Regions from separate parts of the Mesorhizobium sp. M0815 genome, predicted to be linked through region 2. Evidence: predicted binding sites of a transcription regulator. Region 2 holds the regulator's gene; each other region holds the start of a gene.
The links. The regulator PhoB, encoded in region 2, activates phosphate uptake and scavenging genes when phosphate is short. The targets are predictions, from matches to a motif close to TGTCATNNANCTGTCAT.
Positions count from the first base shown of each region.

Region 1 (7,469 bases), on a different contig from region 2:
AGCGCGCGGCGCGGAAATGCTTGGACAGTTTTAGGCCTTGCGCCTGATAGTTCGAACCGAGATCGGTGCCGTAGAGCGCTTGCGGCCGTTTCAGCATGTGCTCGTAGACCAACCGTCCGACGATCTGGCCATGATCGAGAATGAACGGCACTTCGTGGCTGCGCACCTCGAGCACCGCCCGGCTGCCGGTGCCGCCCGACGCCGAATGGCCGAAACCGGGGTCGAAGAAACCGGCATAATGGACGCGGAACTCGCCGACCAACGGATCGAAGGGCGTCATTTCGGCGGCGTAGAGCGGCGGCACATGCACCGCCTCGCGCGACACCAGGATGTAGAATTCGTCCGGATCGAGCACCAGCTCGCCGGCACCGCTCTTGTAGAGCGGCTCCCAGAAATCGACGACATCCTGCGCGGCGCGCTTGTCGACGTCGACCAGGCCGGTGTGGTGCTTGCCGCGATAGCCGACCAGCCCATCCTTGTCGCCGTCGAGGTCGATCGACAGCGCGATGCCACCGCCTGAGATGTTGGGTGGTTCGGTGGCGACCAGCATCTCGGCGCGATGCAGGTCGTGCAGTTCGCTTTCCGACAAAAGCGCATTGCCGGTGCGGAACCTGATCTGCGACAGCCGCGAGCCGGTGCGTACAACGATCGGGAAGGTGCGCGGGCTGACCTCCAGATAGAGCGGGCCTTCATAACCGGCGGCGATCTTGTCGAACTCGTGGCCGCGGTCGGTCATTACCCGAGTGAAGATATCGAGCCGTCCGGTCGAGCTTTTCGGGTTGGCCGAAGCCGAAATATGAGCGGGCAGCGCCAGGCTTTCGAGCAGCGGCACGATGTAGACGCAGCCGGTTTCCAGCACGGCACCTTCGGCGAGGTTGATCTCGTGCAGCTTCAGCCGGTCGAGCTTGTCGACAACCCTGTGGTCCGGACCGGGCAAGAAGGAAGCACGCACCCGCCAGGCCTTGTCGCCGAGCCTGAGGTCAAGGCTGGCCGGCTGGATCTGATCGGCATCTAACATGCGCGGCGATTTCAGCGCGCCCGTCTGGAACAGCGCGGAAATATCCTGATCGGGAAGAATGCCTGTCTGCCGCAAGGGTCTGGCTCCGTTCGAACGCCGGGCGAGGTCTTGTTCTGTCGCAGGTCCGACCGTGGACGCCTTTGGCACCTGCTTGGTACAACCCTCTTAATCATGCCGGCAATTGACGCAAGCGCGGCGCGAGTCTAAAGCTCGTTATCCCGTGGTGATTTGGCCGGTCGGCTTGCAGCCACGTTAAACAAGTCGCTAAAGGACCGTCGGGCCGCAAGGCCATATGGACCGGTTGCGACTTTCGCGACCGGTTTTTTGTTGTTTGGACCAATTTTGGTGTTTGGATAGAATGATGACCAAGAAGCGCGACTGGAAGCCTCAGACCGCACTCGTGCACGCCGGGACGCTGCGTTCCGGCTTCGGCGAGACCTCCGAGGCGATGTATCTCACCCAAGGCTATGTCTACGAGACGGCGCAAGCGGCGGAAGCCCGCTTCAAGGGGGAGGAGCCGGGCTTCATCTATTCGCGCTATGCCAATCCGACGGTCGACATGTTCGAAAAGCGTATGTGCGCGCTGGAAGGCGCCGAGGACGCGCGCGCTACGGCGTCCGGCATGGCGGCGGTGACGGCAGCGCTGCTGTGCAGCGCCAAGGCGGGCGACCATGTCGTGGCGGCGCGCGCACTGTTCGGCTCCTGCCGCTGGGTGGTCGAGACGCTGGCGCCGAAATACGGCATCGAGGCAACGCTGGTCGATGGCACTGACATCGCCAATTGGGAACAGGCGGTCAAGCCGAACACCAAACTGTTCTTCCTGGAAAGCCCGACCAACCCAACGCTGGAAGTGGTCGACATCGCCGCCGTCGCGGCACTTGCCAACTCGATTGGCGCCAGGCTGATCGTCGACAATGTCTTCGCCACGCCCTTGCAGCAAAAACCCTTGCAGCTCGGCGCCCACATCGTCGTCTATTCGGCCACGAAGCATATTGACGGCCAAGGGCGCTGCCTTGGAGGCGTTATCTTGTCGGACAAAAAATGGATCGACGAGAACCTGCATGACTATTTCCGCCACACCGGCCCCAGCCTCTCGCCCTTCAATGCCTGGACCCTGCTGAAAGGCCTGGAGACGCTGCCGCTACGCGTACGCCAGCAGACGGAAAGTGCCGGCCGCATCGCGGATTTCCTCGCCGAGCGCCCGCAAATCGCCCGCGTCATCTATCCCGGCCGTGCCGACCACCCGCAAGCGGCCGTGGTCAAGAAGCAGATGTCGGGTGGTTCGACGCTGATCTGCCTGGATGTGAAGGGCGGCAAGCAGGCGGCCTTTGCTTTCCAGAACGCGCTCGACATCGTGCTGATTTCCAACAATCTCGGCGACGCCAAGAGCTTGATCACCCATCCGGCGACGACCACGCACAAGAATTTGACCGATGAGGCCCGCGCCGAGCTCGGCATCGGACCGGGAACGCTCAGGCTTTCCGTCGGCCTGGAAGATACCGACGATCTGCTCGAAGATATCGAGCAAGCGCTGAGAGCTGCCGGATAAGGCTGGCCGAACAGGGCGAGCGGGTTCGTACAGCCCGCGCCGGACGTGCCGGTCAGGCGCCGGACGGGGTCTCTTCCAGCTCCGCGACGGCCTTGGTCTGGATGGTCATAACGTTGCCGCGCCAGTCGACGGCGCCGCTCAGCCAGCCGCGCGCCCATATCGCCGGCAGCATGCAGTCGCGAACCATCATTGCCAAGATGGTGCGCAGCGACAGGTGCCATCCTTTGACCCAGGCCAGGGCACATTCCGGCAGGTAGGCCGCGACCAGCACGGCGATGGCGGTTGCCGGCAGGCTGACGCCGGCGTCAGCCGCCGCGATCAGCGCAAGCACCAGCGGCGGCGCCGCGCCGATCAGGATCTCGGGGGCGAAGAACAGCGCGAAGGTGACGCGGCGCAGCCGCGCCCAACGCGCCTGCCGAGACCAGATCTCGCCAAGCGTGCGCCGGCCGAGCGGCTGTTCGAACGGCGAAGCGACAAGATTGACCCGCAGTCCGAGCCGGTTGACCAGCTTGGTCGCGGCGGCGTCCTCGGCAATCTCGGCGGCCAGTGCGCGGATGCCGCCATTGGCGTCAAGCATCGACTTGTTCCACAACATGCTCTTGCCCTGGGCGAAGCCAAGGCCGAGCGCCTCTCCAGCGTACTGCCAGCGTGCCTGCAGCGTGTTGAGAAAGGCGCATTCGACCTCCCCCCAAAACCCTTCAGGCCGCGAGCCGATCGGCGTCGAGCAGACGAGGCCGGTGTCGGGCCGCCATGCCGCCATCAGCTGCTGGACATAATCGCTCGGCATAAGCACGTTGGAATCGGCAAGGATGACCCAGCGATAAAGCGCCGCTTCCCAACCCTTCACGCAATTGTTGAGTTTCGGATTGCCGCTGATGCGGTCGTCGCCGACGAGCAGCCGGGCGCGTATAGCCGGAAAACGCGCCATTGCAGCGGTGATCGACTTGACCACGGGGTCGTCGGCATGGGCGACGCAGAAGATGAGTTCGTAGCGCGGCCAGTCGAGTGAGAAGGCGCGCTCCAGCGTCTCCTCGGTAAACGGCTCGACGCCGCGCGCCGGGACGACGATCGATACCGGTAGCACGGTGGCGGCGGGCGATGCGATCCTGGCTGCTCGCTTCAGCTTCAGCGAAGCTAACAGGATGCTGGCGAGATTTGAAAGAAGGAGAGCTATGGAAAAGAGGGCGGCTGCGAATGTCGGTTCCATCGAGATCTGGTCACTCCAGAAATGCCGGCCGCCTGACGGCCGTTTTCAACAATTCGACAGAACACCGAGTCGCCCGGCACAAGCCTGCACACCATCATTGTCATGTGTCACTTAAATGACATTGTTTTTCGGCACCTGCGCTTGAGTCGGGCAAGGAGATGACGCGCATCGTTGATCAAACTGCGCTGAGCGTCGAAAGTTCCATCTACATTGCTTTGGAGCAGTTTATGTACAGCGCCGTCACCCGCAACATCGAAGTGCAGGTCAGGCCGTTCTATCTGGAGGATCACTCCGACCCGCCGCAAAACCGCTATGTCTGGGGCTACCAGGTGACCATCGACAATCAGTCGGACGAGTTCGTGCAGCTTCTGTCGCGCTACTGGCACATTACCGACGGCACCGGCAAGGTCGAGGAAGTGCGCGGCCCCGGGGTCGTCGGCGAGCAACCGGGACTCAACCCCGGCGACAGCTATCAGTATACGTCTGGATGCCCGCTCTCGACCCCGTCCGGCATCATGGTCGGGCACTACACAATGCGCAACAAGCGGGGCGAGACCTTCGACGTCGCCATCCCCGCCTTCTCACTCGATTTGCCAGGCACGCGGCGCACCGTCAATTGACGTTCACTTTGATTCCTCTTCCCGCCTTGCGGGGCGAGGAACCCAAGTTCTGCGAAGGCAGCCGCACAGACGCTCGTTATTGAGCCGCTGCAAATTCCGCCGGGTCGAAGTCATATTGCTTCGAGCAGAATTCGCAGGCGACGTGAATGCTACCATCCTCGGTGCTGTCTCTGATCTCCTCGGCGGAAAAACCCTCGAGGATGCCGCGGATCTTCTCCCTCGAGCATGAGCACTGGTCGGCGACCGGCACGCCGCCGAAGACGCGGACACCATGCTCGTGGAACAGCCGGTAAAGCAGCCGCTCGGCGCCGATAGTCGGATCGATCAGCTCGGTCGGTTCAATGGTACCAAGCAGCGCCAGCAGTTCCTGCCAGGAATTGTCGGTCGGGTCGTGGATTTCCTCACGCGGATCGCCGTCGCCCCCGGGAAGGTCGGGTACGCGCATGCGTTCCGGCGACTGCGGCAGGAATTGTGCCAGCAGGCCACCGGCGCGCCATTGCTCGCGGGCACCGCCGACGCCGGGCGTCAGAAGCTTGGCCACCGAAAGCCGTAGGTCGGTCGGAATCTGCTCCGATTGGCGGAAATAGGTGCGTGCGGCTTCTTCCAGCGTGACGCCGTCGAGCTGGACGATGCCCTGGTAGCGTTGCGTGTGGGCGCCCTGGTCGATTGTCAGCGCCAGGACGCCGCTGCCGAGCAGCGTCTGCGGCGACGTCTCGCCGGCAGCCGTCAAAGCCTCCAGCCGGTCGGCATCGAAGCGGGCATAGGCGCGCAGCGCGTGCGGCGTGGAGAAATCCGCGACCAGCATATCGACCGGCCCGTCGGTGCGGGTCTGCAGAATGAACTTGCCCTCGAACTTCAACGAAGTTCCGAGCAGGACGGTCAGCACACAGGCTTCGGCCAGTAGTCGTGCCACCGGCTCGGGATACTCGTGGCGGCTGAGAATAGCGTCGAGCATCGGCCCGAGCTGGACGGTACGGCCGCGCACGTCGAGCGGGCCGACCTCAAACGGCACGACATGGTCGTCGCCGGCGTAGCCGAACTCGCCGAGCTTGGGTTGATGTTCAGCCAATTGACGAGTTTCCAACATGACAAAGCTCCGGGGCGCGGCGATGCCGCCCTCCGGGGCGCATGCGACGAGACGCGCTCGATTTGCGTGATGCGCCTGAGATAGGCACCACGAATTCCCGGATCAAGGCGGCCCGGATCAAGCGCCCAGGCACCAGGCCAAAACCGCCTTCTGGGCGTGGAGCCGGTTCTCGGCCTCGTCGAACACCACCGAATGCGGCCCATCGATGACCTCGTCGGTAACCTCCTCACCGCGATGCGCCGGCAGACAGTGCATGAACAGCGCGTCCGGCTTGGCTTTCGCCATCAGGGCCGCGTTGACCTGATAGGGCAAGAAGACATTGTGGCCGCGCGCACGGTGCTCCTGACCCATCGAGACCCAGCAGTCGGTGACGATGCAGTCGGCCTCGTGAACGGCCTCCTCGGGCGAACGAGTGAATTTCAGCTTGCCGCCATTGGCCTTCGACCAGTCGACATGCCTCTGAGCCGGTTCGCTGCCTTCGGGCACGGCGACGTTCAGCTTGAAGCGGAACCGCGCAGAGGCCTCCAGTAAAGAATGCAGGACATTATTGCCGTCGCCGGTCCAGGCGATCGTCTTGCCGGCCACCGGACCGCGGTGCTCTTCGAAGGTCATGATGTCGGCCATCAACTGGCAGGGATGGGTTTCGTCGGTCAGCCCGTTGATGACGGGCACCGTAGCGTTTTCCGTCAGTTCCAGCAGCCGGTCATGCGAGGTGGTGCGGATCATGATGGCATCGACATAGCGCGACAGCACCTTGGCCGTGTCTGCAATAGTCTCGGAACGGCCAAGTTGCATCTCGGTGCCAGTCAGCATGATCGTCTCGCCACCCAACTGCCGCATGCCGACGTCGAACGACACGCGCGTGCGCGTCGAGGGCTTGTCGAAGATCATCGCCAGCACCTTGCCTTCGAGCGGCTTGGTGCGTTCGCCGGCCTTGAGCCTCGCCTTTCGCACAGCTGCGTCGTCGAGCATGAAGCGCAGATCGCCTTCGGAAACGGCGGAAAGATCGGTGAAGTGGCGAAGGGACATCAGGAATTCCAGGATTACTTCGCGGCGGCAGCGACGATGGCATCCGCCAGGCTCTTGGCGCCGGCACGAATGCGCTCGAGCCCCTCGTGGATCTCGGCATCGGTGACGGTGAGAGGCGGCAGCAGACGGATAACGTTGTCGCCGGCCGGAACCGTCAAGAGATGCTGGTCGCGCAGTGCCACCGTAACCTTGGTGTTGGGCATCGCGCATTTAAGGCCGAGCATCAGGCCGGTGCCCCTGATGCTTTCGATAACGTCCGGAAATTCGTCGGCGACACCGGCCAGCCCCTGTTTCAAGAGCAGCGCCTTGCGCCGGACGTCATCGAGAAAGCCGTCTTCCAGCACCACGTCGAGCACGGCGTTGCCGACCGCCATGGCCAGCGGATTGCCGCCGAAGGTGGTGCCGTGCACGCCGGCGGTCATGCCGGCCGCTGCCTCGTCGGTGGCGAGGCAGGCGCCCATCGGGAAGCCGCCGCCGATGCCCTTGGCCACCGCCATGAGGTCGGGTGTGACACCCGCCCACTCATGCGCGAACAGCTTTCCGGTGCGGCCGACGCCGCATTGGACCTCGTCGAAAATCAAGAGCAGTCCGTGCTGATCGCAGAGCTGCCTGAGCCGCTTCAGCGATTGCGACGGCACTTGCCTGATGCCGCCCTCACCTTGCACCGGCTCGATCAGGATCGCCGCGGTTTCAGGCGTGATCGCCTTTTCGGCGGCGTCGATGTCGTCGAAGCCGACTTGGTCGAAGCCGTCGACCTTGGGGCCGAAACCTTCCAGATATTTGTACTGGCCGCCGGCGGCGATGGTCGCCAGGGTGCGGCCATGGAAGGCGCCTTCGAAGCTGATAGTGCGGAAGCGCTCGGGATGGCCCTTGACGAAGTGATAGCGCCGCGCCGTCTTGATGGCGCATTCAAGCGCCTCTGCGCCGGAATTGGTGAAGAACACCTTGTCGGCGAAGCT
Region 1 is NZ_JAMYOU010000004.1:213,366-220,834, forward strand. It holds gene NKI01_RS07880 (2'-deoxycytidine 5'-triphosphate deaminase) at 1-1,093, opposite strand, end outside; SAM riboswitch at 1,229-1,306, shown strand; gene NKI01_RS07885 (O-succinylhomoserine sulfhydrylase) at 1,377-2,567, shown strand; gene NKI01_RS07890 (ceramide glucosyltransferase) at 2,620-3,774, opposite strand; gene apaG (Co2+/Mg2+ efflux facilitator ApaG/CorD) at 4,002-4,394, shown strand; gene NKI01_RS07900 (Hsp33 family molecular chaperone) at 4,471-5,481, opposite strand; gene argF (ornithine carbamoyltransferase) at 5,599-6,510, opposite strand; gene NKI01_RS07910 (aspartate aminotransferase family protein) at 6,525-7,469, opposite strand, start outside.
Region 1: a site for PhoB is predicted at 3,879-3,895, ahead of NKI01_RS07890 (ceramide glucosyltransferase). Genes of this name have one in related genera too.

Region 2 (7,469 bases):
GCCATCGTCCGGCGCCGGCTGGACGATCCAGATCTTGACGTCCGCAGTGTCGCCCGCATCGCCCTGGCGATTCAGGGAATTACCGACTCCCCTGCACGCGCCATGCTGTGGTCGCCGATCACGCCCCAGACGGACATCGCCTTTGCCGACATGCTGGAAGATGAATTCGGCATCCCGGCCACGGTGGAGAACGACTGCAATATGATGGCGGTGGCTTTGCGCTGGCGCGATCCGGATCGCTATCGCGACGACTTCATCGCCATCCTGCTTTCGCACGGCATCGGCATGGGGCTGGTGTTGAAGGGCGAGCTGTTCACCGGCACGCATTCCTCGGGCGGCGAGTTTGGCCACATGATCCATCGTCCGGGCGGCGCGCTCTGCCGTTGCGGGCGGCGCGGCTGCATCGAGGCCTATGCCGGCAATTACGCCATCTGGCGCAACGCCACGCAGATGAGCGAAGACAGCCAACCGGTCGCCGACGTCAGCGACGCCGACATGCGCGCGCTGGCGGTTCGGGCGCGCGAGAAGGACGGGCCGGAACGCGAAGCCTACCGCAAGGCCGGCGAAGCGCTGGGTTTCGGTCTCGGCTCGCTGTTCGCGCTGATCGATCCGGCACCGGTCGCAATGGTCGGCGCCAGTGCCGCCGCCTTTGATCTGATCGAGCCGGCCTTGCGGAAGGCCATCGCCCAGACCGCCGGCGGCCAGCATTCGGGCTCGATCTCCTTCGATACCGAGCCGAACGAATTGCCGCTGATCCGCGAAGGCTGTGCAATGCGGGCGTTAAGCTTCGTCGACCAGCAGATTTTCGCGCCGGGCGCGCAAATGAGGCCCGGCGTCAGAAAGAACGTAGCCTGACTGGGCGGGTCAATCTTCCCTGATCGCGTAGCCGGCACCGCGGATGGTGCGGATGACATCAGGCATGCGGCCGTTGTTGACGGCTTTGCGCAGCCGCCCGACATGCACGTCGACGGTGCGTTCGTCGATATAGATCGTCTCGCCCCAGACATTATCGAGTAACTGGCTGCGCGAGAAGACGCGGCCCGGATGCCGCATCATGAATTCGAGCAGCCGGAATTCGGTCGGCCCGAGCCGGATCTCGGTCTTCTTGCGATACACCCTGTGCGATTCGCGATCGAGCACGATGTCGCCGACCTTCAGCACGCTGGACAGCACTTCCGGCTTGGCGCGGCGCAGCAGCGCCTTGACCCTGGCCATGAATTCCGGTGTCGAAAACGGTTTGACCAGATAGTCGTCGGCGCCGGTCGAAAGACCGCGTACCCGGTCGCTCTCCTCGCCGCGCGCGGTCAGCATGATGATCGGCAGCCGTTCGGTTTCGGGGCGCACCCGCAACCGGCGGCAGAGCTCGATGCCGGAAACCGCTGGTATCATCCAGTCGAGCACCAGAAGATCGGGCACATTCTCCTGCAAACGGATCTCGGCTTCGTCGCCGCGTGTCACCACCTCGACCTGGTAGCCTTCGGATTCGAGATTGTAGCGGAGCAGCACACCCAACGGCTCCTCGTCCTCCACCACCATTATGCGTGGTGCGATCATCGGCTGGGCACCCCCATCATGTCGCCGGTGCGGACATTGTCGTTTCGTCTTGCTTCGGACGATTGACCGGCAATTGCTCGCCGGTCAGCACATAATACGCATTTTCGGCGATGTTGGTGACATGGTCGCCGATCCGCTCCAGATTCTTGGCGCAGAACAGCAGATGCGTGCAAGCGGTGATGTTGCGCGGGTCTTCCATCATGTAGGTCAACAGTTCGCGGAACACCGACGTATATTTGACGTCGATGCGCTCGTCGGCGGCGCGTAGCTTGGCCAACGCGGCCGCATCGCCTGCAGCATACTCCTCGATGACGCCCTGCACCTGGATGAGCACCAGCTGCGCCATCGCATCGATGGAATGCGATAGGTCGCGCGGTGTGACGCTAAGGCCGACCGCACTCACACGCTTGGCGATATTCTTGGCAAGGTCGCCGATGCGTTCGAGATCGCCGGCCATGCGGATCGCCCCGACGACATGGCGCAGATCGTGGGCCATCGGCTGGCGCTTGGCGATCAGGGTGATGGCGCGGTCGTCCAGTTCGCGTTGACGCGCATCCATGATGGCATCGTCGGAAACGACGCGTTGCGCCAGCACGTTGTCAGAATTCAACAGGGCCTTGGTCGCCCCGCCGACCATCGAACCGGCGAGGTCGGCCATGTCGCGGATCAGCTTGCTGATCTGCTCGAGATCCTCGTCGAAAGAAGCGACTGTGTGTTCGCCCATGGTCCTGTCCTTATATGCATGATCGGAACGGCTCAGCCGAAGCGGCCGGTGATGTAATCCTGCGTGCGCTTCTCGCGGGGCGACGTAAAGATCTTCTCGGTCCGGTCGAACTCGACCAGTTCACCCAGATACATGAAGGCGGTCTGGCGCGACACGCGCGCCGCCTGCTGCATGTTGTGGGTGACGATGACGATCGTGTAATCGGCTTGCAACTCGTCTATCAGCTCCTCGATCTTGGCGGTCGACAGCGGGTCGAGTGCCGAAGCCGGCTCATCGAGCAGAATGACTTCCGGCTTCACCGCCACGGTGCGGGCAATGCAAAGCCGCTGCTGCTGGCCGCCTGACAGGCTCAAGCCGCTGGCGTTGAGCTTGTCCTTGACCTCGCCCCACAGCGCGGCCCGCTTCAACGCTTGTTCGACGCGGCCGTCCATTTCGGACTTGCCGAGATTCTCATAGAGCCTGACCCCGAAGGCGATGTTCTCGTAGATCGACATAGGGAACGGCGTCGGCTTCTGGAACACCATGCCGATCTTGGTCCTCAGGAGATTGAGATCCTGCGAGCGGTCGAGAATGTTCTTGCCGTCGAGCAGCACCTGGCCCTCGGCTGTCTGCTTCGGGTAGAGTTCGTAGATGCGGTTGAACACACGCAGCAGCGTCGATTTCCCGCAGCCCGAAGGGCCGATGAAGGCAGTGACGCTGCGCTCGGGCAGCGACAAGGTGATGTCCTTCAACGCCTTGCTCTGGCCGTAGTAGAAGTTGAGGTTCTTGACCTCGATCTTCGTCTTCTCGGCGACCGTTTCGGTCATCGTCATGTCCGGGGACAACATCTGTGTCATCTGTCCTCTCTGCGTCCGGTAAGGCTGCGGGCGAGGATGCTCAAGCCCAGAACCGTCAGGGTGATTATGAGTGCGCCGGTCCACGCCAGTTGCTGCCATTCCTCGTAAGGGCTGAGAGCGAACTGGAAGATGGTCACCGGCAGGCTGGCCATCGGCGCGTTGATATTGCTGCTCCAGAACTGGTTGTTGAGCGCGGTGAAGAGCAGCGGCGCCGTCTCGCCGGAAATGCGTGCTATCGCCAGCAATATGCCGGTGACGATGCCGGACAATGCGGCGCGGTAGGCGACCGAACGGATCACCACCCAACGCGGCGCGCCGATCGCGGCACCGGCTTCACGCAACGCGTTCGGCACCAGGTTGAGCATGTCTTCAGTGGTGCGCACGACCACCGGAATGACCAGGATGGCAAGCGCAACGGCGCCGGCTATGGCCGAGAAATGCCCCATTGGCCTCACCATCAACTCATAGACGAACAAGCCGATGATGATCGAGGGCGCCGACAACAGGATGTCGTTGATGAAGCGCACGACGGTGGTGATGCGCGAGAAACGCCCATATTCGGCCATGTAGGTTCCCGCCAGCACGCCGATCGGCGTGCCGACGACAACGGCGATGATCGTCATCAGCAGGCTGCCCGCGATTGCATTGAGCAGGCCGCCGGCCTCGCCTGGCGGTGGCGTCATCTCGGTGAAGACCGCGAACGAAAGCCCGGCTGTGCCCTTATAGACCAGTGCACCGAGAATGAGCGCCAGCCAGGCAAGCCCGATGCCGGCGGCGACGACGCAAAGCGCCATCATCACCGAATTCCTGGCTTTGCGGCGGCTGTGGAGCGATGAGGATGTCGACATCGGTCAGGCTCCCGTACGGGCGTCGATCCGCATCAGCATATAGCGGGCGGCGGCAAGGATCAGGAAAGTGATGACGAACAGGATCAGGCCGAGCGAAACCAGAGAGGAGGTGTAGAGATCGCCGTCGGCCTCGGTGAATTCATTGGCGATGGTCGCCGAGATCGTCGTGCCCGGCGCGAACAGAGAGGCGCTGATGCGGTGAGCGTTGCCAATGACGAAGGTCACCGCCATGGTTTCGCCGAGCGCGCGGCCGAGGCCAAGCATGACGCCGCCCATGATACCGATGCGGGTATAGGGAATGACCACGCGCCGGGTCACTTCCCAGGTCGTGCAACCGATGCCGTAGGCCGATTCCTTCAGCACCGCCGGCACCGTATCGAAGACGTCCTTGGTGATCGAGGTGATGAAGGGCAGTACCATGATGGCGAGGATCAGCGCCGAGGTTAGAAGGCCGATGCCGTAAGGAGGGCCGGCGAAAAGGCTGGATAGTCCCGGCACGCCGTGGAAGATGTTGATGATGAAGGGCTGTATCGTCGTCTGCAGGAACGGCGCGAACACGAACAGGCCCCAGATGCCGTAGATGATCGAGGGAATGCCGGCCAACAGCTCGACCGCTATGCCGATCGGGCGCCTGAGCGGGCGCGGGCAGAGTTCGGTGAGAAACACGGCAATGCCGATGCCGATCGGAACCGCGATCAGGATGGCGATGGCCGCCGTGACCAGGGTGCCGTAGATCGGCGCCAGCGCGCCAAATTTTTCCGTAACCGGATTCCAGCTCTCAGTCGTCAGGAAAGAGAACCCGAAGGACGACAGGGCCTGCCATGAGCCGGCAAACAGCGAGATTGCGACACCACCGAGGATGACCAGCACAAGAATTGCGGAAGCGCGGGTGAGTCCGCGGAATATGGCGTCTGTGAGCGCGAAGCGCCGCACCGTAGCTTCCCTGGCCCGGGCTGCAGATGATAGCATGGCATCGGAAGCGATGGTCATTGGGTCCTCGCGATTGAAGGCAACAGGGAGGGCGCCGTCGACGCCCTCCCTGGAGGAGATTACATAGCCGAGTAGAGCGGCTTGCCGTCGCTGCCGACGACTTCCTTGGCCCACATGGCCTTGACGCTCTCGACCACCTTGTCGGGCATCGGAACGTAGTCCAGCTCGCCGGCCATCTCGTCGCCCTTGTCGTATGCCCAGGCGAAGAATTTGAGCGCTTCGCCGGTGGTCGCGGCATCGTCCGGCTTCTTGTACAGGAGGATCCACGTTGCCGCCGTCATCGGCCAGGACTCGGCGCCCGGCTCGTTGGCGAGGATGACGCCATAGCCCGGCTGCGAGCTCCAGTCGGCATTGGCCGCTGCCGCCGAGAATGCCGCCGCGGTGGGTTCGACCTTCTTGCCGTCCTTGTTGATCATATCGGTGTGGGTGAGCTTGTTCTGCTTGGCATAGGCGTATTCGACATAGCCGATCGCGCCGCCGGTCTGGGAGACGTTGTTGGCAACGCCCTCATTGCCCTTGGCGCCGATGCCCACGGGCCATTCCACGGCCTTGTCGACGCCGACCTTTTCTTTCCAGTCCGCGCTGACGTCGCCGAGGTAGTATGTGAAGTTGAACGTCGTGCCCGACCCATCGGAACGGTGAACGACCGCGATCGCCTGCGAAGGCAGCTTGACGTCGGGATTGAGCTTCTTGATCGCCTCGTCATCCCAGCTCGTGATCTTGCCGAGGAAGATGTCGGCCAGCGTCGGGCCGTCGAGAACCAACTCGCCCGGCTTGATGCCTTCGAGGTTGACGACGGGAACGATGCCGCCCATCACCATCGGGAACTGAGCCAATCCGGACGATTCAAGCTCTTCGCCTTTCAGCGGCGCATCAGAAGCGCCGAAGGTAACGGTCTTGGCTTTGATCTGCTTGATGCCGCCGCCGGAACCGATCGACTGATAGTTAAGCCCAATGCCGGTGTCTTTCTTGTAAGTGTCGGCCCACTTCGCATAGATCGGGTAGGGGAAGGTGGCGCCGGCGCCGGAGATGTCCGCGGCGAGCGCGGCGGACAGGGTGAGGGTAGTCGTCGCCGCAGCCATTGCAATCGCAACGGCCGCCGAGCGGATGAAATGTCTCATGTGGCCTGCTCCTGTTCGGAATATGGTCTCTCGGCGCCATTCCTCCGGCGCCCGCTGAGGCCAATAGCCCCCGATTATTACAGTCGCATGACAGTTTCATGTCGCTCCGGTAACGTCGTCCAGCCGGGTTAAGAAGGAACGGCCGCGGGCTTTGTCGGCATGGGCCGCGGTTTGCCGCTGGAATCAGCAGCTTGCGTGAATTCCGGCCGGCTTTGTCCGCTCGACGATAGCAGCCACTGACCTTGAGAAGAAAAAAGCCGGACGGGAGCGCGTTGCATGCAGCCAGAACGTGTCATGGCCGCACCATCGCCGAAACAGGTCCGTTGGGGTAAATCTGACCCTGTTTCTTGCCGGCGGTCGCTGCTCCCGCCCGTAACTGGAGGAGCGAACTTCGAATATCCCATTGTCGCGACTGAGCGCGCCATTGGGTATGGTGCGATCGCACCATGGCCTTACGCTGGAAGCGGTGACGAATCGCAAGGTTTTAACTCGCCTCGCGCTGGACCTCCATCCGCGCCCGACCCGGCGCTCGATCTTTCGAGCGGGGCCTTCGACTGGAAGTGCGACGATTTCTACTTCACCTTACCTACTCCCTCTGCACTATTCCGCCGGTTGTCGGTTGGGCCGAAGCAGCGTTATAAGCTTGCAGGGGTGTTGCTGATGTTTCGACGGATTCTGCCTGTCTTCCTGTGCCTGGCGCTGCTTCTGGGAACCGGCTGTGCGCGCAGCTATGACGGCACCGTGATCATTCCCAAGCCGCTCGATGTTCGCCGTTTCTGGGACCGGCCTTCTCCGCAGGCGCCAGCCGAACAGTCGCAGCTGGAGACCGATGTCTTTCCTGTGGCGCCTCAAACGCCGAAAAGGCCGGCGGTGCGCCGGAGCGCAGCTTCCGTTGCAGCGCCACGAAGGAAGGTCGCCAATCCGCCCATGCTGTCATCGGAGCCGGCGAAGCCGCTCACCTGCAGGAATGTCAGCCAGCCCGGCAAACGGGCCCGCATGGTCTGCGAATAACCAACCGGCCGTCGGTCGATGCGTGCGGCTGTAGGCCTTGAAGCGGCTATCCGGCCAGCCGTTCGCCGTCTCGGGACATCGCCTGCCTTGGTCAGTCCGCCGGGAAAAAGGCCGGCCCGACCACTCTCACCGGCCGCGCGCCGATCGCTCTTTCGACCGACTGATGCTGGGCAGCCCCTGGTACCTCGGCAACCAGCGTTTTTTCCCCTGCGAGAGCGGTACCGGCGGTTTGGATCCCGGATTCAGGAATTTCCGCGACGATGCCAAAATCCGGCTTTGCCGTCGGCAACGGAATGATGGCGTTGCTCATGTTGGCCGGTGTCACGGTTCGTGCCCTGAGTTCGGCGACGCGCTGGTAATAGCGCTTGACATCGCAGGCCTTGAA
Region 2 is NZ_JAMYOU010000025.1:63,105-70,573, forward strand. It holds gene NKI01_RS23765 (ROK family protein) at 1-855, shown strand, start outside; gene phoB (phosphate regulon transcriptional regulator PhoB) at 865-1,554, opposite strand; gene phoU (phosphate signaling complex protein PhoU) at 1,571-2,278, opposite strand; gene pstB (phosphate ABC transporter ATP-binding protein PstB) at 2,311-3,114, opposite strand; gene pstA (phosphate ABC transporter permease PstA) at 3,111-3,962, opposite strand; gene pstC (phosphate ABC transporter permease subunit PstC) at 3,966-4,952, opposite strand; gene pstS (phosphate ABC transporter substrate-binding protein PstS) at 5,012-6,073, opposite strand; gene NKI01_RS23800 (hypothetical protein) at 6,350-7,084, shown strand; gene NKI01_RS23805 (DUF2865 domain-containing protein) at 7,176-7,469, opposite strand, start outside.

Region 3 (7,469 bases), on a different contig from region 2:
CCGTGTCGGGCAAGGCGCATGTGTTTGCCTGAACGGTTTTGCGCAAGGCCGACCTCAATCGACCCGTTTACCGGCATGATCGAACCAGTGCAGCTTTTCAGACCCGGCCACGACGCGCAATTGGTCGCCTGGCTTGGCGCTGGCGCGGCCTGAGACGCGCACGACGATACGGCTGCCGGCTGCCGCGCAGTGGAGAAAGCTTTCGGCACCGACCGGCTCGACTGCTTCCACTGTCGCCGGCAACGCGAGCGCGCCGGCCGGCGCCTCTGCCGTGAAGGTGATATCGGCATCCTCCGGACGAAAGCCGAGTGTCACCGCCTTGCTTTGTCCAGGCGCCGAGCCAATCACCGTCCCGTCCGTCAGTACCGAGCCTGGAGAGGCCCCCGTGAGGGCCAGCAGATTCATCGGCGGCGCGCCGATGAAGGAAGCAACGAAGATCGAGGCCGGCTTCTCGTACACGTCGAGCGGCGCGCCGATCTGCTCGACCAGGCCGGCGTTCATGACGACAAGGATGTCGGCCAGCGTCATCGCCTCAAGTTGGTCGTGGGTGACATAAACCGAGGTGACGCCAAGCGAGCGCTGCAAATTCTTGATCTCGACGCGCATCTGCCCGCGCAATTTCGCATCGAGGTTGGACAGCGGTTCGTCGAACAGGAAGACTTTCGGGTTGCGCACGATGGCGCGGCCCATGGCGACACGCTGGCGCTGACCGCCGGAAAGCTCGCGCGGGCGCCGGTCGAGCAGCCCCGAAAGCCCCAGCACCTTGGCAGTCGAGCGCACCCTGCTGTCTATCTCGTCCTTCGGCGTGCCGCGGTTGCGCAGACCATAGGCCATGTTGTCGTAGACCTTCATATGCGGATAGAGCGCGTAGTTCTGGAACACCATGGCGATGTCGCGCTCGGTCGGGCCAATGGCGTTGACCACCTTGCCGTCGATGGCGACTGTACCGACCGAAATCGTCTCGAGCCCGGCGATCATCCTCAGCAGCGTGGACTTGCCGCAGCCGGACGGGCCGACCAGCACGCAAAGCTCCTTGTCGGGAATGGCGATGGAAACGCCCTTCACGGCCTCGACGCCGCCGGGATAGATCTTCTTGACATCCTTCAGATCGACGGTCGCCATCGGCTTCTCACTTTTCGGATTCGACCAGGCCGCGCACGAACCAGCGTTGCATCAGCACCACGACCAGGATCGGCGGCACGATGGCCAGCATCGCGGTGACCATGACCAGGTGCCATTGGGTGTCGGCATCGGCGAAGGAAACCATTTTTCGCAGCGCGATGACGATGGTGTTCATGTCGTTGCTGTTGGTGACGAGCAGCGGCCAAAGATACTGCGTCCAGCCGTAGATGAAGAGGATCACGAACAGCGCGGCGATGTTTGTCCGCGACAGCGGTACCAGAATATCGAAAAAGAAGCGCCATGGACCGGCACCGTCGACACGCGCCGCCTCGACCAGTTCGCCCGGGATGGTCATGAAGAACTGGCGAAACAGCAGCGTTGCGGTGGCCGAGGCGATCAGCGGGATGATCAGGCCGGCATAGGTGTCGATCATGCCGAGATCGACCATCACCTTGTAGGTCGGCAGAATGCGCACCTCGACCGGAAGCATCAAGGTGATGAAGATCAGCCAGAAGAAGGTCATGCGCAGCGGAAAGCGGAAGAACACGATCGCGTAGGCCGACAGGATCGAGATGAAGATCTTTCCCACCGCGACGCCGAGCGCCATGATCGTGGTGTTGAGGAGCAGTCTGCCCACGCTGACACCGCCGATACGACCGATGCCGCCGAACAGCGCCTCGCTGTAATTGTTCCATAGCTGGTCGCCGGGCAACAGCGGCAGCGGCGGCCTGAGGATCGTTTGCAGCGTGTGCGTCGAGGCAACGAAGGTGTAGTAGATCGGAAAAGCCACGATCAATATGCCAAGGATAAGCACGGCATGGGCGATGACGGTGCGGAGCGGAGATTGGCCGATCATCGCTGCCCTCAGCCGTAATGGACTTTGCGTTCCACATAGCGGAACTGGATGGCTGTGAGCGCGATGACGATGGCCATCAGGATGACCGACTGCGCCGCCGAGTCACCCAGGATCAGATTGACGAAGCCGTCATTGTAGACCTTGTAGACCAGCGTCTCGGTCGTCTTGCCCGGGCCGCCGCCGGTGACGGCATGAACGATGCCGAACGTGTCGAACAGGGCATAGACGGTGTTGACGACCAGCAGGAAAAAGGTTGTCGGCGCAAGCAGCGGGAAGACGATGGTCCAGAAGCGCTTGGTCTCGCCGGCGCCATCCATGGCCGCCGCCTCGATCAGCGTTTTCGGCACCGCCTGCAGGCCGGCGACGAAGAACAGGAAATTGTAACTGATCTGCTTCCAGGCAGCCGCCGACACCAGCAGGATCATGGCGTGGGTGCCGTTGAGCAGCGGGTCCCATGCGATGCCGAGGCTTCTCAGCAAATAGGCCAACGAGCCGATCGAAGGATTGAACAAGAAAAGCCACAGCATGCCGGCAATCGCCGGCGCGACGGCATAAGGCCATATCAACAGTGTGCGGTAGAGGCCTTTGCCGCGCACGGCCTTCTCGGCCATGACCGCGAGCAGCAGGGCCACAACCATGGCAACGATCGCGGTCGCAAGCGAGAACACCACGGTGACCTTGATCGAGTTGAGGTAGGCCGGATCGGCCAGCACCTTCCGGAAATTGGCAAACCAGACAAACCTGCTCTTCAGCCCGAACGGGTCTTGCCTGAGCATCGACTGGTAAAGCGCCTGACCGGCCGGCCAGTAGAAGAAAACCAGGGTGATGGCGAGTTGTGGCGCCACCAGCAGGTACGGCAGGATCTTGTTGGGAAATACGACGCGTGGAGACAGGCTGATTTCCCTCGCTATCCAGGTATCGCCCACGCGAGCTCGCGTGGGCGATATTCCAACCGACTAATGCATGTCGCCCAAAAGTGCGCAGCGGTTTTGAGATAACGACATGCATAAGAACAAGAGCTTAAAGCGCGTCGCATGTGGCCATTCAAACGCGACGCGCTTTAACCGAGATAATCTCGTCAGTTCTCCAGCGCTTCCTTGATCGCGGCGTTGCCGCGTGTGACCGCATTGTCGAGCGCCTGCTGGGCGGTTTGCTGGCCGGCCAGCAGCTTCTCCAACTCCTCATTCTGAATATCACGCACCTGCGGCAGATTCGGCAGGCGCACGCCCTTCGAGTTGTCGGTCGGCGCCTTGCCCGTCATCTGCAGGATGGGTGTCTCGCGGCCGGGGTTTTTGTCATAGAAGCCTGATTTCTTGGTCGCCTCATACGCGGCGAGCGTCACAGGCAGGTATCCCGACTTCTGGTGCAGATATTCCTGCACATCGGTCTTGGACAGATAGGCAAAGAAGGCGGCAACACCCTTATATTCCTCGTCCGACTTGTTGCCGAACACCCACAGGCTGGCACCGCCCGGCGTGGTGTTCTGTGGTGCGCCCTTGGCGTCGCTATCGTAGGGAAGCTGGCCGATGCCATAGTTCATGCCGGACTTGACGATATCGCCGAGGCCGCCCGACGATTCGGTGAAGATGCCGCATTCGCCGGCGAGGAATATCTGCTTGGCTTCGGAGGTGCGCCCGCCATACTTGAACGTGCCGTCCTTGGCTAGGTCCGCGAGTGCCTGGAAGTGGTTGACGAAAATCGGCGCATTGATCTTGAGTTCGACATCGCCGCCGGCCAGGCCGTTCTGCTGAGTGGCCCAAGGCACGTCATTCCACGCCGCGAAATTCTCCAGATGGATCCAGGTCAGCCAGGTCGAGGTATAGCCGCAAGGGGCGGCGCCGCTCGTCTTGATCTTCCTGGCAGCTTCCCACACCTCGTTCCAGGTCTGGGGCGGGCTGTTCACGTCGAGGCCCGCCTTCTGGAAAATGTCCTTGTTGTAGTAGAGGATCGGCGACGAGGAGTTGTAAGGGAACGACAGCATGGTGCCGTCCGGCTTCGAATAATAGCCGACGATGCCGGGCAGATACTGGCTCTTGTCAAAGGTCATCCCGGCACTGGTCAGCACATCGGCCGCCGGCTTGATCGCACCCTCGGCCGCCATCATCACGCCGGTGCCGACGTCGAACACCTGGAGGATATCGGGCGCCTGGCCGGCGCGGAAAGCGGCGATGCCGGCATTCAGCGTCTCCGGATAGGTGCCCTTGAACACCGGAACGAGCTCATAGTCGCTCTGGCTGGCGTTGAAATCCTTGGAGATCTTGGCGACGACCTCGGCGTTGGCGCCGGTCATGGCGTGCCACCAGCTGATCTGCGTGACGGCGAAGGCGGAGGTGGTGGAAAGCAGGGTCAAGGTGGCGGCAACACCGGCCGCGAAGCCGAAGAACTTCATGTTTCATCTCCCGTTTGTCATTGGCGAAAGGGGCACTCTCGCAAAGCCAATATGTGGCGCTGATGACAATCGGACAACGGTTTTGTTGCGGGTCAATGAACATCGCTTCCGGCTAAAGTGCGCTCGCTACCGAAAGCGTCGCCAGGAACTACATCACCGCCTTCTCGGCGGAGCGCATCGGTTTTCCCCCGAAAAGGCCCGCCTCATGGCCCGCGGGTTAACCATTCGTTAAAATCTCCAAGAGCTAATCAGTCACACCTCCCCTGTTATTTGGCAGACCGAGTGAACCCAGGATGCTGACGGTCTATAATTGTATTGTAAGTCAGCACGACCTGAGACTGGTCGCACTTGCCGCCCTCGTCTGCGGCATTTCTTGCTTCTCTGCAGTAAATCTCCTTAAGCACGTCGGCCGATCGACCAATCGAAACCGGCTTGTCTGGCTAATGATCGCCGCAACTTCGACCGGGTTCGGCATATGGGCGACGCATTTCATCGCCATGACTGCGTTTACGCCGGGAATACCAAACGCATATAATCCGGGATTATCCGCCTTTTCGCTTGCCGCCGCCGTCATCCTGACCGCGCTCGGGATGTGGGTTGCCACCTTGCGCCGCGGCATCGACCATTTCCTCGTTGGCGGTGCCATTCTCGGTGGTGCCATCGCGACGATGCACTACATCGGCATGGCGGCGTTCGAGGTCGAGGGCCGGATCGTATGGAACCTGCTCCTTGTCGCGATATCGCTTCTGGCCGGCGGGACGCTCGCGGCACTGGCGCTCCTTGTCGTCTTGCGCCGCCCGTCGGCGCTAGCGACTGTCGGCGGCGCCGCGCTTTTGACGCTGGCGATTTGCAGCTTGCATTTCATCGCGATGGCCGCGGTGTCGATCATTCCGGATTCCTCGATTGAAATATCCGAACATTCCATCGAGCCCATTTCCCAGGCCTTTGCCGCAGCGGTCGCCAGCCTGGTAATCCTTGTGCTGTCAGGCGCCGCGCTGTGGATCGACCTGCGCTTTCGCCGGCAGAGGCTCGAGGCGGATCGCATGCACGATCTCGCCAATGCCGCGGTCGAAGGGCTGATCGTTTGCGATGGCACACGCATAGTCAGCGCCAATGACAGCATGGCGAAACTGACGGGCACGGCGACAGCCACCCTGAACACGATGCAACTCGGCGAGCTGTTCGATGGACAGAGCGCAGCCGATGTATCCGGCTTCGGCGAACAGGCACAAGAAACGAAATTGAGGGGCAGCGACGGCACGAGAATTCCTGTCGAGCTGATCGCCAGGAAGATCGCCTACTGCGGCAGGCCTCATACGGTGCTTGCCGTTCGCGACATCCGTGAGCGCAAGAAGGCGGAAGAAGAGATCCTCCGTCTCGCGCATTTCGATCCACTTACCGGGCTTGCCAATCGGCGGAGCTTTTCTTCCCGGCTCGAAGCAGAAATCGCTTCGATGGAGCGTGGCAGCAAGGATGGATATCTGGCGCTCCTGCTGCTTGACCTCGACCGATTCAAGCAAGTCAACGACCTCTACGGCCACAGCGCCGGTGACGCCATGCTGCAGAAGCTGGCGCACTGCATTTCCGGCATTCCGCGCCACGGACAGATGCTCGCGCGTCTCGGCGGCGACGAGTTTGCCGTCTTAGCTCCGAACCTCCCCGACCCCCTGGCCGCAGGCCGCATAGCCGAGGACTTGCTGGCGGCGATCCGGGAGGAAAACAGGGTTTCAGTCGGCTCCGGCCTTGTTTCGGCCAGCATCGGCATCGCCTTCTTTCCGCTGGATGCCGAAGATCAGGCCGGCCTGATCGGCCATGCCGACACGGCACTCCATCGCGCCAAGACCGAGGGCAGGGACACCTATCGTTTTTTCGAGATAGCCATGGGCACCGCCGCCCGTGACAAGCGCGTGATGGAGCATGAACTGCGCCAGGCGATCGCCCGCAAGGAGTTCCACCTCGTCTACCAGCCGCAGAAGGAAATCCGCAGCGGCAAGATGATCGGCTTCGAAGCCCTGGTCCGTTGGCAGCATCCGGAGCGGGGCGACATTTCCCCGGCCGTTTTCATCCCCGTGGCCGAGGACAGTGGCGCCATCGCGCAGATCGGCGACTGGGTGCTGACGACGGCTTGTAACGATGCTGTTCGCTGGACGAATCCGCTGATGGTCGCCGTCAACGTCTCCGCCGTGCAGCTTCACAATCCGAACTTCAGCCGCAAGGTGCACGACGCACTGTCGAGATCCGGCCTCGCACCCGGCAGGCTCGAACTGGAGATCACCGAAACGGCCCTGGTGAAGGACATGCCCCGCGCATTGGCAACCTTGAGGCAGGTCAAGGCGCTTGGCGTGCATGTGGCGATGGACGATTTTGGCACCGGCTATTCTTCGCTGTCCAACCTTAGCGCCTTTCCCTTCGACAAGATCAAGATCGACGGGTCGTTCATCAAATCGGTCGACAAGAACGGCCAGTTCGCGGCGATCGTCCGCGCCGTGCTGGGGCTTGGACGCGGTCTCGGCCTGCCGGTCCTGGCGGAGGGCATCGAGACGCCGGGCGAATTGCAGTTCCTTGACGCCGAGGCTTGCGAGATCGGGCAAGGCTATTACCTCGGCAAACCGGCTCCGATCGAGACATTCGGCGAGTTGACGGGCGTCACGGCTCCGGCAGTCCGCACCGCCAGCCGGCGCGGCGCAAGCATCGCCGTGCTCAAGCCGCGCCTGCGCACGGTCTGAGCCTATCCCGGCTGAAGCGCTGCCTCGACCAGACGCTTGGCATCCGGCCCTGACCATTCGGCCGGGCCGTTCATATGGGCGATCAGGCAGCCTTGCCCATCGATCAGCATGGTGACCGGCAGACCGAGCGCCAGGCCGCGCGTCTTGACGTCGTTGAACAGTGCCATGGTGGCATCGCGATAATAGCCGAGCGCCTTGACGCCGGTGTCCTCGAGGAACTTCTTCGGCTTGGTATCGTCGCCGGCATCGACGTTGACTGCAACAACCTGAAACGCGTCGCTGCCCATCTCCTTCTGCAGTGCATCGAGCGCCGGCATTTCGGCGCGGCAAGGTGCGCACCATGTTGCCCACAGATTGAGCAGCACCGTCTTGCCGG
Region 3 is NZ_JAMYOU010000016.1:46,523-53,991, forward strand. It holds gene NKI01_RS18630 (ABC transporter ATP-binding protein) at 1-32, shown strand, start outside; gene ugpC (sn-glycerol-3-phosphate ABC transporter ATP-binding protein UgpC) at 55-1,122, opposite strand; gene ugpE (sn-glycerol-3-phosphate ABC transporter permease UgpE) at 1,130-1,978, opposite strand; gene ugpA (sn-glycerol-3-phosphate ABC transporter permease UgpA) at 1,987-2,871, opposite strand; gene ugpB (sn-glycerol-3-phosphate ABC transporter substrate-binding protein UgpB) at 3,057-4,367, opposite strand; gene NKI01_RS18655 (bifunctional diguanylate cyclase/phosphodiesterase) at 4,661-7,093, shown strand; gene tlpA (thiol:disulfide interchange protein TlpA) at 7,096-7,469, opposite strand, start outside.
Region 3: a site for PhoB is predicted at 4,430-4,446, ahead of ugpB (sn-glycerol-3-phosphate ABC transporter substrate-binding protein UgpB). Genes of this name have one in related genera too.

Region 4 (7,469 bases), on a different contig from region 2:
GCGGTCAGCCATTGTAGCGCTGGAAGACGAGCGAGGCGTTGGTGCCACCGAAGCCGAAGGAGTTGGACAGCGCCACGTCGATCTGCCGGGCTCGCGGCTTGTGCGGCACAAGGTCAATCGCCGTTTCGCGCTCCGGATTGTCGAGATTGATGGTCGGCGGCGCGATGTTGTCGCGAATGGCGAGGATCGAAAAGATCGCCTCGGCAGCACCAGCCGCGCCCAGCAGGTGGCCAATCGACGATTTCGTCGACGACATCGATATCTTCGAGGCGGCGTTGCCGACCAGCCGCTCGACGGCGCCGAGTTCGATCGTATCGGCCATGGTCGAGGTGCCGTGGGCGTTGATGTAGTCGACATCGGCGGGCGTCAGCTTCGCCCGGTTCAGCGCCGCCGTCATGCAACGGAAAGCGCCGTCGCCGTCCTCGGCTGGCGCGGTGATGTGATAGGCGTCACCGGTCAGGCCGTAGCCGGTGACCTCGGCATAGATCTTGGCGCCGCGGGCCTTGGCGTGTTCGAGTTCCTCGAGCACGACAACACCGGCGCCCTCGCCCATGACGAAACCGTCGCGATCGCGATCATAGGGGCGCGAGGCCGTTTGCGGCGCGTCGTTGCGGTCGGTGGAGAGCGCGCGGCAAGCCGCGAACCCAGCGATCGAAAGCCTCGTCACCGGCGCTTCGGCGCCGCCTGCGACCATAACGTCGGCATCGCCCCATATGATCAGCCGGGCGGCATCGCCGATGGCGTGCGCACCGGTCGAGCAAGCGGTGACGACGGCATGGTTGGGGCCTTTCAGCCCATGCCGGATCGAGACCTGGCCGGACACGAGGTTGATGATTTGGCCGGGGATGAAGAACGGGCTGATGCGGCGCGGACCGCGTTCCTTGAGGATCATCGCATTCTCGGCGATGCCTTCGATGCCGCCGATGCCGGAACCGATCAGCACGCCGGTGGCGCACTGTTCCTCATGCGTCTTCGGCTGCCAGCCGGAATCCTTGAGCGCCTCGTCGGCGGCCGCGATCCCGTACAGGATGAAGTCGCCGATCTTGCGCAGTTCCTTCGGCTCGAGAACGGCTTCAGGATTGAAAGTGGCATTGGAGCCGTCACCGCGCGGAATGACGTGGGCGACCTTGCAGGCAAGGTCTTCCACCTCGAATTCGGTGATGCGCTTGGCTGCACTGCGGCCGGTCAGAAGCTCATTCCAGCTGTGCTCGAAGCCCATGCCGAACGGCGAAAGCAGCCCAAGGCCCGTGACGACGACACGCCTCATCGCAGGTCCTCCCCGGTGATGACTGCAAATAGCGTCAGGCCGAGGCCTTGTCGATGTATTTCACCGCATCGCCAACAGTCAGGATGGTCTCGGCCGCATCGTCGGGGATTTCGACGCCGAACTCTTCTTCGAACGCCATGACAAGTTCGACCGTGTCGAGGCTGTCCGCGCCCAGATCATCGATGAAGCTCGCCTGCTCCGTCACCTTGTCGGCATCGACGCCAAGGTGCTCGATGACAATCTTCTTGACGCGCTCTGCGGTGTCACTCATTTGGGCATCCTCGTCTTTTGGTTGTCTGTCTTCGTTAGCGGGCAGAATGCCGCTAATCAAGCTGAAAGATGGTCCTGCCGGAAACGCAGCGGAACAGGACCGGTTTTTGCCCGAACCGCCGGGTTGCGGGCGGCATTACACGAAAAATCCCGTGCATCCAAGACGGAATGAAGCGTTTTCCCAAGTGTTAGATCATTGCCATGCCGCCATTGACATGAACGGTCTGGCCGGTGACGTAGGCCGCCTCATTGGAAGCGAGGTAGGCGACGGCAGAGGCGACTTCGGCGCCCGTGCCCATGCGCCGCGTCGGGATCGCCGCCATGATCGCCTCTTTCTGCTTGTCGTTGAGCTTGTCGGTCATCGCCGATTCGATGAAGCCCGGGGCGACGCAGTTGACGGTTATATTGCGGGTGGCGATCTCCTGCGCCAGCGATTTGGAAAAGCCGATCATTCCGGCTTTGGAGGCGCAATAATTGGCCTGGCCGGGATTGCCGGTGACGCCGACCACTGAAGTGATGTTGATGATGCGGCCATGGCGGCGCCGCATCATCGGATGGGTAAGCTCGCGGGTCAGCCGGAACACGGCGGTCAAGTTGACCTCGATCACGCTATCCCAGTCGGCATCAGCCATGCGTACGAACAACCCGTCCTTCGTGATGCCGGCATTGTTGACGAGGATGTCGACGCCTTCGAGATCGGCCTCCGCCTTCTGGCCAAGCGCCTTGACCTCGTCGCGATTGGAAAGATTGGCCGGAAACAGCTTGACCCGGTCGCCCAGTTCGGCGGCCAGCGCCTCCAGTTTCTCGATACGCGTGCCGTGCAGGCCGACGATGGCGCCCTGGCCATGCAGCACGCGGGCGATCGCCTCGCCGATGCCCCCCGATGCGCCGGTGACGAGCGCCTTGCGGCCGGTCAATTCGAACATTTTTGTCTCCTGATCTGAGCGAACACCCTTCGCACGGAGCGGGGTCAAATCGCCAGTTGATTATGCAAGCGCCGCCAGCGCCGCCTCAACATCCGCCGCGGATCCGATTGCACTGGTGGCAATATCGCGGTTAATGCGCCGCGCCAGCCCCGACAGAACCTTGCCGGCGCCTACTTCATATAGCGTCGCAACGCCATTCGCGCCGAACCACTCCACCGTTTCGCGCCAGCGCACGCGCCCGATCACCTGTTCGACGAGGCGGCGGGCGATCTCGTCGGGATCGCTCGTCGGGGTCACCGTAACATTGGAGACCAGCGGCACGGCCGGTGCACTCTTCGTCACGGCGGCCAGTGCCTCCCGCATGATCTCGGCCGCCGGCTTCATCAATGCCGAATGGAAGGGCGCCGAAACCTGCAGCATGAGCGCCCGCTTGGCGCCCTTCTTCGTGCATAGCTTCGCCGCCAGTTCGACCGCCGACCTGGCGCCGGAGATTACCAACTGGCCGCCGCCATTATCATTGGCGATCTGGCAAACCAAGGCTTGCGCGGGATCTTTGGCCGCGCCTTGGGCAGCCTCTGCGCAGGCGGCTTCGACGTCGGCTTGTTCCAGCCCGATGATCGCCGCCATGGCGCCCTCGCCGGCCGGTACCGCCGCCTGCATGGCGTTACCCCGGATGCGCAACAGCCGGGCGGCGTCGGCGACCGAAACGAAACCGGCGGCCGCAAGTGCCGAATATTCGCCAAGCGAGTGGCCGGCGACATAGGTGACCTTGCCTTTCAGGGAGAAGCCGCGCGCCTCCAACGCCCGGATTGCGGCAAGCGACACCGCCATCAGCGCCGGCTGGGCATTGGCGGTCAGCGTCAGCGTCTCTTCCGGGCCTTCCCAGATAAGCTTCGATAGATTTTCGCCGAGCGCATCATCGACTTCCTCGAAGATCCGCCGCGATTCAACAAAGGTATCGGCAAGGTCCTTGCCCATGCCGACAGCCTGGCTGCCCTGCCCCGGAAAGGTGAATGCGATGGCCATCGGCGGCTCCCAGCTGCTGGTTCTCGTTGCCTGTGACGCAAGGCGTGCGGCCAAGTCAAGTCCAACCTTGACCGCGCAACGTCGGCCGAGTGCCTGTTTCGGCAGGCTTTTTGGCGATCACTCATGATGAAAACCGCTCACGATTTGTTTGCTGGCTCTTCTTATTTCCGCCACAGGCGCTAGCTTTGCGTGACAGTTCGATGACAGTCGAGTGACGCTTTTGTTGCGGGCCGGGGAACTATTGCAGTGGCAAAGACCAAGAAGAGCGCAGCCGAGGCCGCGCCACAGTTTCTCGAAGGCGATCCGGCCACCGGCTATCTGCCAGGGCGCAAATGGCCTGTCATCCGCTATGGCTTCATCAGCCTGTTGGCCGCGGCCATCCTGGTGTTCGCTATCGAATTGATCGTGCGCGGCAACTTTGCCGGCACCATCGACTTCTTTCTGCAGCCCTTCAAACCCGGCTGGACCACAATCATCATTTTTGCGTTGATCCTCATAGGGCTCGACGCCGTGCTCGGCCGCAGCCATCAGAGCCTGATGATCCTCGCGCCGCTGACGTTGTCGCTGGCGTTCGTCGGCCACCAGAAGTCGCTCTATCTCGGCGATCCGCTCTATCCGACTGATTTCCTCTATTCTCGGCAGATCGTGGCGCTGATGCCGCTCCTGGTACGCGATCGCCCGGGAACCGCCATTGCCCTGGCGATCGGCGTCGTCGGCGGGCTGTCGCTTCTCGTCTATGGCTGGCGGCTATGGCGCCGCCGCGTTCCGGCGCTCAGCCACAAGGGCCGCCTTGCCCGACTGACGCTGACAGTGCCGCTGATCGCCTTCTTCGTCTCCATCATGGACTATGCCACTTTCTCATGGACGCGCGACCGGCTGCAGATCATCCCGATCATGTGGGACCAGAAGGAAAACTATGCCTCGAACGGTTTTGCGCTCGCATTCGCGCTGAACGTCCCGATGGCCCATGTCTCGGCGCCGCCCGGCTATTCCGGCAAGGCGATCGAAGCGATCGGCAAACCGCAGGTGACGGCCTCGGTACCCGCCGAGAAGCCCGACATCATCGTCGTCATGAGCGAATCCTTCTGGGATCCGACCAAGCTGCCCGGCGTCACCATCACGCCCGACCCTATCCCCAATGTGCGGGCACTGCGCACGGGCTACATGTTCTCGCCCGAATTCGGCGGCATGACGGCCAACATCGAGTTCGAGGCCCTGACCGGCTTTTCCAACGCCTTCCTGCCGGCGGGCAGTATTCCCTACCAGCAATATGTGCGGACACCGACCCCGTCGCTGGCGACCTTCCTGAAAAGTCAGGGCTACCGGGCGCGCGCCATCCATCCCGGCACCAACTGGTTCTGGAACCGGGGAGCCGTCTATGCCGATTTCGGCTTCAACGACTTCAAATCCGAGGAGACGTTGCCGCCCATGCAAAAACGCGGACCGCTCGCGTCGGACGCAGCGATGACCGACGAGATCATCCACGAGGCCGATACCAGCGCCGAGCCGGTCTTCTTTTTCGCCGTCAGCCTGCAGAACCACGGGCCGTATGAGCCCTATCGCTATAACAATCCGACCCATAAGGTGCAGGCGCCGATCAGCCAATGGGCACGTGAATCGCTGTTGAGCTACGCCGAAGGCTCTTCCGACGCGGACCGTGGCCTCGAGCGGCTGATCGAATGGGCGAAGAAACGCCAGCGGCCGACGGTCATCGCCTTCTTCGGCGACCATCTGCCGCCGCTTGGGCCGGTCTACGTCGAGACCGGTTTCCTGAAGGACAATGTCGCGCCGCGCAAGGAGGCGGCCGACCAGATGCTGCTGCACCACCAGACGCCGCTGATCGTCTGGTCAAACCGCAGCGGCCCGGCCGAGGATCTCGGCGCCGTCAGCCCAGCCTTCCTGCCCTATCATATCCTGAAGACTGCCGGCATCAGTCATCCCTATTACACCGGCTTCCTCGGCCAGTTGCGGGAGCACTACCGCGTCATCGACCGCAATTTGCTGTTGGCACCGGCGGGCGACGCCACCCCCGATTGGTCGCGTCAGAAAGAGATCGACCCGGCAATCCGCGACTTCCGTCTGCTGCAGTACGACATGATGTTCGGCAAGCGCCATGCGGCGCCCGATTTCTTCCCCGAAACCACACGCAAAGTGGCTGCGCACACGAGTTGAGCAGCGGCGGCGGAACGGCCGTTGGGCGACTGACGTGGTTCAGTTCGTCAAGTGCAGGTGCGAAATCGAGCTTCCGATTTTCAGGAACACGCTTTCGAGCTGGGTGACGTCGTTGGTCGGGTAATAATCCGACGGCGACGACGCGCAGGCCTCGTAGAGCTTGCGGTTGGCTGCGGTGTCGGCCTGCAGCAGTACTGTGAAGATCTGCACGTCCTGTTTCTTCAACGTGTTGCAGGCATTGGTTGTCCAGTCGTCGACATTGCGCGCGGCCGCGGTCTGGTCGCTGGATCCGAACCGACCCGAAGCCAGGAACCCGTAAGAACCATAGTCCGACTTCTGTGGCGTATCCTTCGCGCCATAGACAACATTTTCGCCGTCGGTGAGCAGCAGCACCGTTTTGGTCGTGCCTGACGCCCTGAACGGCGCGCCGTCACTGTAGGGCGGTTCCGGCGAGAGTACCCGCATCCCCCATGACAACCCTTCCGAAACATTGGTCCCCGAGCCGTTCCATTCGATCATCTCACTGACGGCCTTACGCAATTTGTCGAAATCGTCGGTCAGCGGCACTATCGGCGTCGGACAGGCCCGGTTTGGGCCGATGGTCAGGGGGCCTTTCTTGTCGTTGATCAGCTTCATCGTCGAAACACTGTACTTCGCGATGTCGCCGGTGAGGCCGGGAAGCAGGGTGATAACCGTATCGTCGAGATAGGAATTGTTGTAGCCGGCCGCCGAATTGCCATAGGAGCTGTTCGGATTTTTGGCGTTACCTGGATCGTCCGGCGCGAAATAGGGTACGAACAGGGTGTCCGGTTTGTTTTGGTCGGGCGAAATGTCGGAAACATTGTTGATTCCGGGCCGCGCCTCGACGCAGCCTCTCCATTCGACGCCCAATTGCTTGAACAGGTCCATATGGTTGACGCGCTTGCCGCCGACCAAGGGGAAATTGGCGCCATTGTTCGGCGATTTGCCGGCCATGTCGATCCAGGCCGGATCGTAGTCCTCGCCCTTGACATTGACCGCGGTGACGAACGGCACCACTGCGACACGTACGCTGCGCGTCGGCGACTTCGCGGCTTGGAGCATATCGATCAAGCCCGTCGCCGCCGTCCGCAATGCGCCGATGCGGTCGTTGCTGGCCATCGACCCGGTATTGTCGAGCACCAGCACGACTTCGAGCTGATTGGTCGATTCGACGGCGCCGGCATCGACGGTGATGCGCTTGTCGTTGCCGAACAGGAAGGCGAAGTTCAAGTTGACATCGGCCGCGGCGACAGCCTTTGTCTGGATGTAATTGAGGCCCCTTTCGACGGTAAGCGTCGCTTCGGCGTTCCTCAACTCGCTGTGGCCGGCGACATTGGCCTGGAAGTAGCGGTCGAAGACGTCCTTGCGCGAAGCCTCGATGTCGCCGAGATGCGAAGATGCAAGGTTCGCGGCATCGAGCGCGTTCTGCAAGCTGACCTTGGCCCTCATCAAGGTGGACACGTCCACGGCAAAGGCGACGGCCGTCAGAACCGCAGGCAGCCCGAACGCCAGCATCAGGGCAAAGTTGCCGCTCTTCGAACGGCAGAATTTGTCGAACAGCATTTTATCCCCAAAACCGCCTTGCTGGCGGCCGCGCGCGAACTGTTCGTTTTGCATTCGCATGATGAACGGCGGGTTGCCGCCACGCCCGCCGGTGCTGGAACTTCGCATGATGGTTAAGGTCCGGTTTCAGGAAATCCGTAAAACCTTGCCATCGAGGTCCGTTGTGCTCTGGAAGATAGGACGCTAGTCGAGCCGTTTGGCCTGTCGTTTGGCCTTGCTTTGCG
Region 4 is NZ_JAMYOU010000023.1:19,286-26,754, forward strand. It holds gene fabF (beta-ketoacyl-ACP synthase II) at 5-1,267, opposite strand; gene NKI01_RS22795 (acyl carrier protein) at 1,302-1,538, opposite strand; gene fabG (3-oxoacyl-[acyl-carrier-protein] reductase) at 1,726-2,463, opposite strand; gene fabD (ACP S-malonyltransferase) at 2,524-3,489, opposite strand; gene NKI01_RS22810 (LTA synthase family protein) at 3,736-5,661, shown strand; gene NKI01_RS22815 (pilus assembly protein TadG-related protein) at 5,701-7,353, opposite strand.
Region 4: a site for PhoB is predicted at 3,679-3,695, ahead of NKI01_RS22810 (LTA synthase family protein). Genes of this name have one in related genera too.